Regions from separate parts of the Bacillus capparidis genome, predicted to be linked through region 2. Evidence: riboswitches for the same ligand, from Rfam matches in the RefSeq annotation. Region 2 holds a riboswitch; the other holds the start of a gene.
What was found. Region 2 has a riboswitch for preQ1 ahead of JOC74_RS16585 (QueT transporter family protein). Riboswitches for the same ligand answer to the same signal wherever they lie in the genome.
Positions count from the first base shown of each region.

Region 1 (3,425 bases), on a different contig from region 2:
AAGATTTCCGGTTTATAGCTGAACTCATAGGATGTTCCTCGGTTTCCAAGGAGCGAAACTCCTTCGAGCTCTGATTTTTTTCTAGACATGATTCACCCTTCTCTCCCTATTAGTTATACTCCTCTTTTATTCCCCCATATTAAGGTGTGAAGCTGGGGAAGAACGCGGACATTGGTTAAATCCTCATCCGCACAAACCTTTTCGACAAGCCCTTCATATTTTTCCAGAAGCTTTTGCGCTAAATCATTCGTATCCCGAGAATTCAGATCATCGTTTCCAACTTGCAGAAACAACGGGAGCCCGGGGTATTTCTGATGCACTCCTTTAGCAAACTCCAAATCTTCATCTGAAAAAATAACGATTTTCAAGGTTACACTTTGAAGACGATTCATTTTTTCTAACGATTCAAATATAGCTGTAAGCTTCGTAAAATCGCAAACCATTCCCGAGCTTGGCGGCTTCGGTGAAATGGTTAAATCATCGATATCCGCGAACCACTCCTGGAAGATACTCCCTTGTGTCTCAAGTGCAATTCGATAGCCTTTTTCTTTTAGCAATGCAGTCAATCCGCCAAGAGGTTTCAGCAAGGCGGGGTTGCCTCCGGAAATGGTGACGTGAGAAAAACACCCTCCTCCTGTCTCTCTAAGAGAATCGAGAACTTCATTTGGCTCAAGCCACTTGATATCTCCTTTTGCTGAACCATCCCATGTAAAAGCAGAATCACACCAGCTGCAGGAATAATCACAGCCCGCCGTCCGGACAAACATCGTTTTCTGCCCGATGACACTGCCCTCTCCCTGCACGGTCGGTCCGAATATTTCTAAAACGGGAATTGGTTTATTCATGGGCTTGCTCCTTTTTCGGCCGGTATACACAATAACTTGTCGGCGTCTCTCTCACGAAAACCTGGACGCAGACGGGCCGGTTGGACAATGTATTCAAATATGTTTCTACTGCATCATAAATCGATTTAGCCACGACCTCAGTCGTAGGAAACGAATAAGCATCTTCGCCTGAAAATTCAAGATGATCATTTAAAAGCGTATGATCGTATTTTCCATGGACGATTTTTTTTAACGTACTAAAATTAACCAAAAAACCGCAAGAATCCAGGGTATCTCCTGCAATCGTCAGATTTACCGTGTACGTATGGCCGTGGACGCGGCTGCACGCGCCCGCTTCTTCTCTCGGAATAAAATGTGCTGCAGAGATCTGCATGTCTTTATTCAATTCAAACGAATATGGATGAAATGCTTGAGGATACGTTTGTGAAAGCATTCTAATTTCCTCCTTTTTCATGTAAATATTCGTTTAACCCATTTTTCCTAAGCACACAGGCAGGGCATTCGCCGCATCCGTCAGCAATGATGCCGTTATAGCAAGTCAAGGTTTCATTTCTCACTAAATCCAGTGCATGAAGCTCATCAGCAAGCTTCCACGTTTCTTTTTTATTCAGCCACATTAATGGTGTATGAATGACAAAAGGCTTATCCATTGCCAAATTAACTGTCACGTTGCAGGACTTAATAAAAGAATCCCTGCAATCCGGATATCCGCTGAAATCTGTCTCGCATACACCGGTAACAATATGTCTGGCTCCGATTTGATAAGCCAGTATAGAAGCAAAGGATAAAAAGACTAAATTTCTGCCAGGGACAAACGTGGAAGGCAAGCCATCCTCATTCATTTTTATCTCCATTTCGTCTCTTGTCAGGGCATTAGGGGCCAATTGATTCAGCAAAGACATATCAAGCAAATGATTCTTAACGTTTAGCTTTTTGGCAATCTTTCCAGCTACCTCTGTTTCCAGCTGGTGCCGCTGGTTATAGTGAAAAGTAACAGTTTCGACTTCAGCAAACTCCTGAAGCGCCCACACAAGACAAGTTGTGCTATCCTGTCCTCCGCTAAATACAACAACTGCTTTTTCCTTCCTCATTTTTACTCCTTCTTTCGTATAACATATAAAAAACACCCTCCGTTTGAATGGAAGGTGTTCTAGCCATAAAAAACAAAAAGCCGCATCCAAGGATACAGCATGAGTCCTTAGTTTTTTATAGAGGGTTTTTCTAGAACCTCTCCCGTTTAGTTACACGGTATTTATTTATTTTGTAGACACGTTCGTTAGTTTAGCATATTTTAAGCTTGCTGCCAATGTGCTGCTTCTCATTTCAAGACGCTGTTGTCAGGTATTTTTTTAAACAATAAGAACAAGACAAAAAATATGCTAACATTTCCGAACAAAGGATAAATGGCAGTCAAGAGCTTCCCGTATCCTACGAGACTGATGCAATAAGCTATACCTAAAATCATGCAATAAATTACAATTCGATTGATGTTCACATATTTTCTGATCTGCTTCTCCATACCGTAAATGTTGCCGATGACAGAGGTGAAAATTTCCCCGAAAATAATTAATAGATAAATCATATGTATACTCCCGGATGAGATTTGCACGACATGAGCCATTGGAACGTCAAAAAAAAGAGTATCCGGCAGCGTCGTCATTGCCAAAAAAGAACAAAGCAAAATGACGGTTAAAATCCCTCCTCCCAAATACGCTCCTGCTTTTATTTGTTTCTCAGATTCTAATTCAGAAGCAACCGGGACAAGAACAGCTTGTGCAAGCGACAAATTAAAAGCGCCGTAGGAAATTGCTGAAACGATCCAGCCAACGTCTGATTTTTCTAAATCGACTACCCAAAATTGCGAGCCCAAGTCTTCATAAAACAAAAACGAATCCGTAAAGACAATCATCGTAAAGAGCATAAGCATCGGCACCACAAGGATATTCACTCCGAAAAGCCCATTTATTCCCCGCGAAAGAACCAGCAAGCAAATAGCAATCGTTAAAAGGATTCCGAAATGGGCAGAGGTATGAAGCTGTTCCTTGAAAATCGCTCCCGCTCCCGATAAAAGTACTGAGGTAACCCCGAATAAGATCAGCAGCAAAAAACCATTTACGACCGGGCCGATTGTTTTTCCAAAAAGAAATATGTTAAGCTCCCGATAAGACGCCGCTCTGATCCTTCTTGAAATGATCATCATTTTGGATCCTAAAAAAGTAAACATTATTCCGCTGATAAGGATACCCAGCATCCCTGCTGGTCCGAATTTCAAGAAAAACTCAACAATTTCTTTTCCAGTGGCAAAGCCTGCACCGACAACAGTCCCCACATAGACAAACGATAGTTGAATAGTAGAATTTCCCGAATGCTTCATTTGATTCCTCCGTGTGACAAGCCTTGATACAGCTTATGAGACAAGTAGCTTGAAAAGAAGAACATTTCATGGTTTACTTTTAAAAATATCCCGCATAAAGTGACCAGTAAGCTCTCCTATCTCGAGGGCTATAGGTTCCAAGAAAAGTCTAGGTGAGGTATGTATGTACGGCGGCTTTACTCAGGCATCCTGTTGAAATGCCTTCA
Region 1 covers NZ_JAFDST010000001.1:268,455-271,879, reverse strand. Annotated here, with positions in the region: gene queF (preQ(1) synthase) at 1-92, opposite strand, end outside; gene queE (7-carboxy-7-deazaguanine synthase QueE) at 114-845, opposite strand; gene queD (6-carboxytetrahydropterin synthase QueD) at 838-1,278, opposite strand; gene queC (7-cyano-7-deazaguanine synthase QueC) at 1,280-1,936, opposite strand; PreQ1 riboswitch class I at 2,038-2,082, opposite strand; gene JOC74_RS01350 (YkvI family membrane protein) at 2,164-3,219, opposite strand.
Region 1: another riboswitch for preQ1. It lies ahead of queC (7-cyano-7-deazaguanine synthase QueC); the one in region 2 lies ahead of JOC74_RS16585 (QueT transporter family protein).

Region 2 (3,425 bases):
CACAATACTATTATTTTATTTCTCTTAATGCCAAATAGCAAGCAGAAATCGGGTGATAATCCGCTTTGGTCGCCGGGCTTTTCAATTCTGAATATTTCTTGTTTTGACGAGAAAGCAAAGCATACCAGGCACCATATTGATGATCGATAAAATAATAGTGGCTATATTGAAAGACTTGACGGTAACAATCCCAATACGCTTCATTTCCTGTTCTGGCAGCCAGCATGGCAGAAGCGGCTATTGCTTCGGCCTGGACCCAATAATTTTTATCATCATCTATCATTTCAAATTGCTGAGTTAAAGAATAAATCAGGCCGCCGTATTTTTCATCCCAAGCTTTATTCCATGTGTCTTTAAATAACGTTTCTGCTTTTTCTACAAGCCCTGGTTCATTTTGATATTTATCCAGCCAAACAAACATCTTGCACCATTCAAATTGATGACCCGGAACAAAACCGATCGGACGAAATTCATCACGTGTTTCGTTATTTGTTTCATTACTGTATTGAAAATTCGCCTTCCATTGTTCATCAAAGTGCTCCCAAATCCAGCCTCCGCTTTGACTAGCCAGCTTATTCACTACACTTTCTGCAAGCTCATGTGCTCGTTTCAAATATTTTTCATCCCCTGTTGCTTCATAGGCTGTCAACATAGCTTCACATGAGTGCATATTAGCATTTTGCCCGCGATAGCTTGAAAAATTGCTCCAATCTGCGTTTGCAAAATCCCTATATAAGCGGTGCTCCTCTTCCCAAAAATGCTTCTCCATTGTCTGATAAACGTCCTCGATCACCTTTTCTGATCCAGATATTCCGGCTTTTGCTGCCATTGAAGCGGCTAAAAGAACGAATGCATGCCCGTAAGCGTTTTTTGAGGAATCTGCCACCTCTTGACCGCTAAGCTCAGTAAAATACCCGCCGTTTTCCTTATCCAAATGAAAGGACTGCAGAAATCTTAATCCATGTTCAGCCGCTTCTTTGCACCATTCGGGTCCGTCTAGCAGAGCTCCGACACTAAAGGTATAGATGTGACGGCTCGTAGCAACAAGATGCTTCGTTTTGACATCAACTATGGTTCCATCATCCAGCATCTCTCCCACGTATCCGCCATTTTCGAGGTCCATACATTTTGGATAATAAAAATTCAACGCGGAAAATATCTGTTCTTTTATATATTCTTCTGATTTCACATTCACATTTAGGTCCCCCTTATTTGTTTTTTTAGATGTTTCCCTATCATCTTTCTTGATAAACTCTCCAATTTTATGTTTACTAAACATGCCAGTGGTTTTATTATGTAGATTTTGCAGGACGTGGTTCGTAACCATCCCACGATAAAAAACTAAGGAGAGAGAAAAATGAGTACCAAAACAATTGTAGGAAATGCTTTGTTTGCTGCTTTATACATTGCAGTTTCAGCTTTAATCCAGCCATTTGGGTTTACGAATATCCAATTTCGCATCTCAGAAATGTTCAATCATTTGGTCGTTTTTAATAAAAAATTTATTTATGGAATTATTTTAGGTGTATTTCTAACGAATTTGTTTTTTTCTCCATTACTTGCCTATGACCTCGTTTTTGGTGTCGGGCAATCTCTGCTGGCCTTATCAATTACGATTTTTTCGGCACGATTTGTCAAAAGCATTGTTGCCCGTATGGTGATCAACACACTCGTTTTCACATTTACAATGTTTTTGATTGCGATCGAGCTTCAATTGGCGATGGACTTCCCCTTCTTTGCGACATGGCTTACGACCGCCATTGGCGAATTTGTCGTCATGTTCGTTGGGATGCCGATCATGTATGCGTTGAATAAACGGGTGAGGTTTGATAAATTAGTTTAGTTTTTAGAATGATGCATACTCTCGCAATACTGCTTCACTTCCTATGAAAAATGCAATTCGTATACCCTGCCTTTTGTGTTGCCGGAATGCTTTAGGTTCATGGATTTGAGAAAATAGACGGAAGTAGTTCTAGAAGAAAGGTACAAGAAATCTCTAAGCTGTCGATTGGTGATTGTCGGCCCTATTAAAAGCGCGTAATCTTTCAATGATTCAATATGGGCATCTCTTAAAGAATATGAACAGGATTTGCAAAGCCATGCTTTATTCTTTCTCAACATTGGCAAAGAATGACACTTTGGACAGTATACTCCTTTAACTAATTCCGATTTCTTAATGTCAAACCTTTTTAATAGGTCTGGATTGCTCACTACATGCATTTTCTTTAACTTATGAGCAAGTTCTTTCAACTGTTTCATCGGGATGATTTTAGGAGGGTGCTTTTTGCCAAGATCGGTTATCTTTTGAGGAAGTAATGTTCCATGCATTACCGTTTCCTTAAGAAAAGTATTATTTGTCGTGGACTTAATGATTGTGGAAGGGTTGCTAATTACAACAAAGGTTTCTATGGGGATTTCAGGGAAATTTTTAAAATCATTAGATAACCAATGCATCAACTCTGACTGCTGCCTTCTGATTTGCAGCAGCGGGTCTAAAAACCCTTCCTCTTTTCCATCGGATGATCGAATAAGTTGATTAAAGTTGTCATCAAAATAGATGGTCCCTTTTATATTTTTGATTTCAAGGATTACAAGAAAGCTCTGGGAAAGAATTAACGTATCAATCTGAAAAAATCCGTATTTGTTTGCAAGTCTCAGATCTTGGAGAATAAAATATTTTTTATCCGGCAAAAAGCGCAGATGATAGTCAAGGGACTGCTCTCCATAATAACCTGCTTTCTGTTTAAGCAGCTCCTCTTCAATTAATGCTCTTTTTGATGAAAAGGAAGGTTTTTTAGGTAATCTTCTTAAGATTGCTTCAAGCTTCTGAATTGATATCGGGTATTTCCGTTCTTTAATGATCATCCTATCAAACTCCTTATGAAAAGTTTGATAGGATTTTCTATAATTATCTGCAAACGACCTGCTTTATTGTGAAAATAGTGAAATAATCATTCAAATTCAATTTTTATAAGGGGATTATCATGCGATCATTTCGGGATCATGTCAGCGCCGTAGACCAATTGAACAATTGAAACAATTATTTGCACAGGTTTAACCTAAAATTGAACAGATGCACTGCATAATTGAACAGATGTGCCCGTTTATTGAACAGGTTCGTGTCATATTTGCACAAAAACACTTCATAATTGCACATGGGTCTTCTGCCCACTATTCCTTTACATACAATTTATTTCACCTTTAACCGATCAAGAGCCAACTCCGCATTCACTCTCGCTTTTTCCACTGTGTCTGATGAAGATAGCACTACAGCGACACGGCGACCAGGTGTAGCCACGGGTTTCCCAAATACTCGGATCTGTGTCTCAGGAACGCCAAGAGCTTGTTCAACTCCGTCAATGGTGTAATCGCTATGTTCCTCCGCAGCTTTTAGCGGACGGCTTGCTCCTGGGGTTGTAAAAGTA
Region 2 covers NZ_JAFDST010000004.1:186,698-190,122, forward strand. Annotated here, with positions in the region: gene JOC74_RS16580 (AGE family epimerase/isomerase) at 11-1,195, opposite strand; PreQ1 riboswitch class I at 1,307-1,351, shown strand; gene JOC74_RS16585 (QueT transporter family protein) at 1,358-1,843, shown strand; gene JOC74_RS16590 (nuclease-related domain-containing protein) at 1,885-2,865, opposite strand; gene purT (phosphoribosylglycinamide formyltransferase 2) at 3,191-3,425, opposite strand, start outside.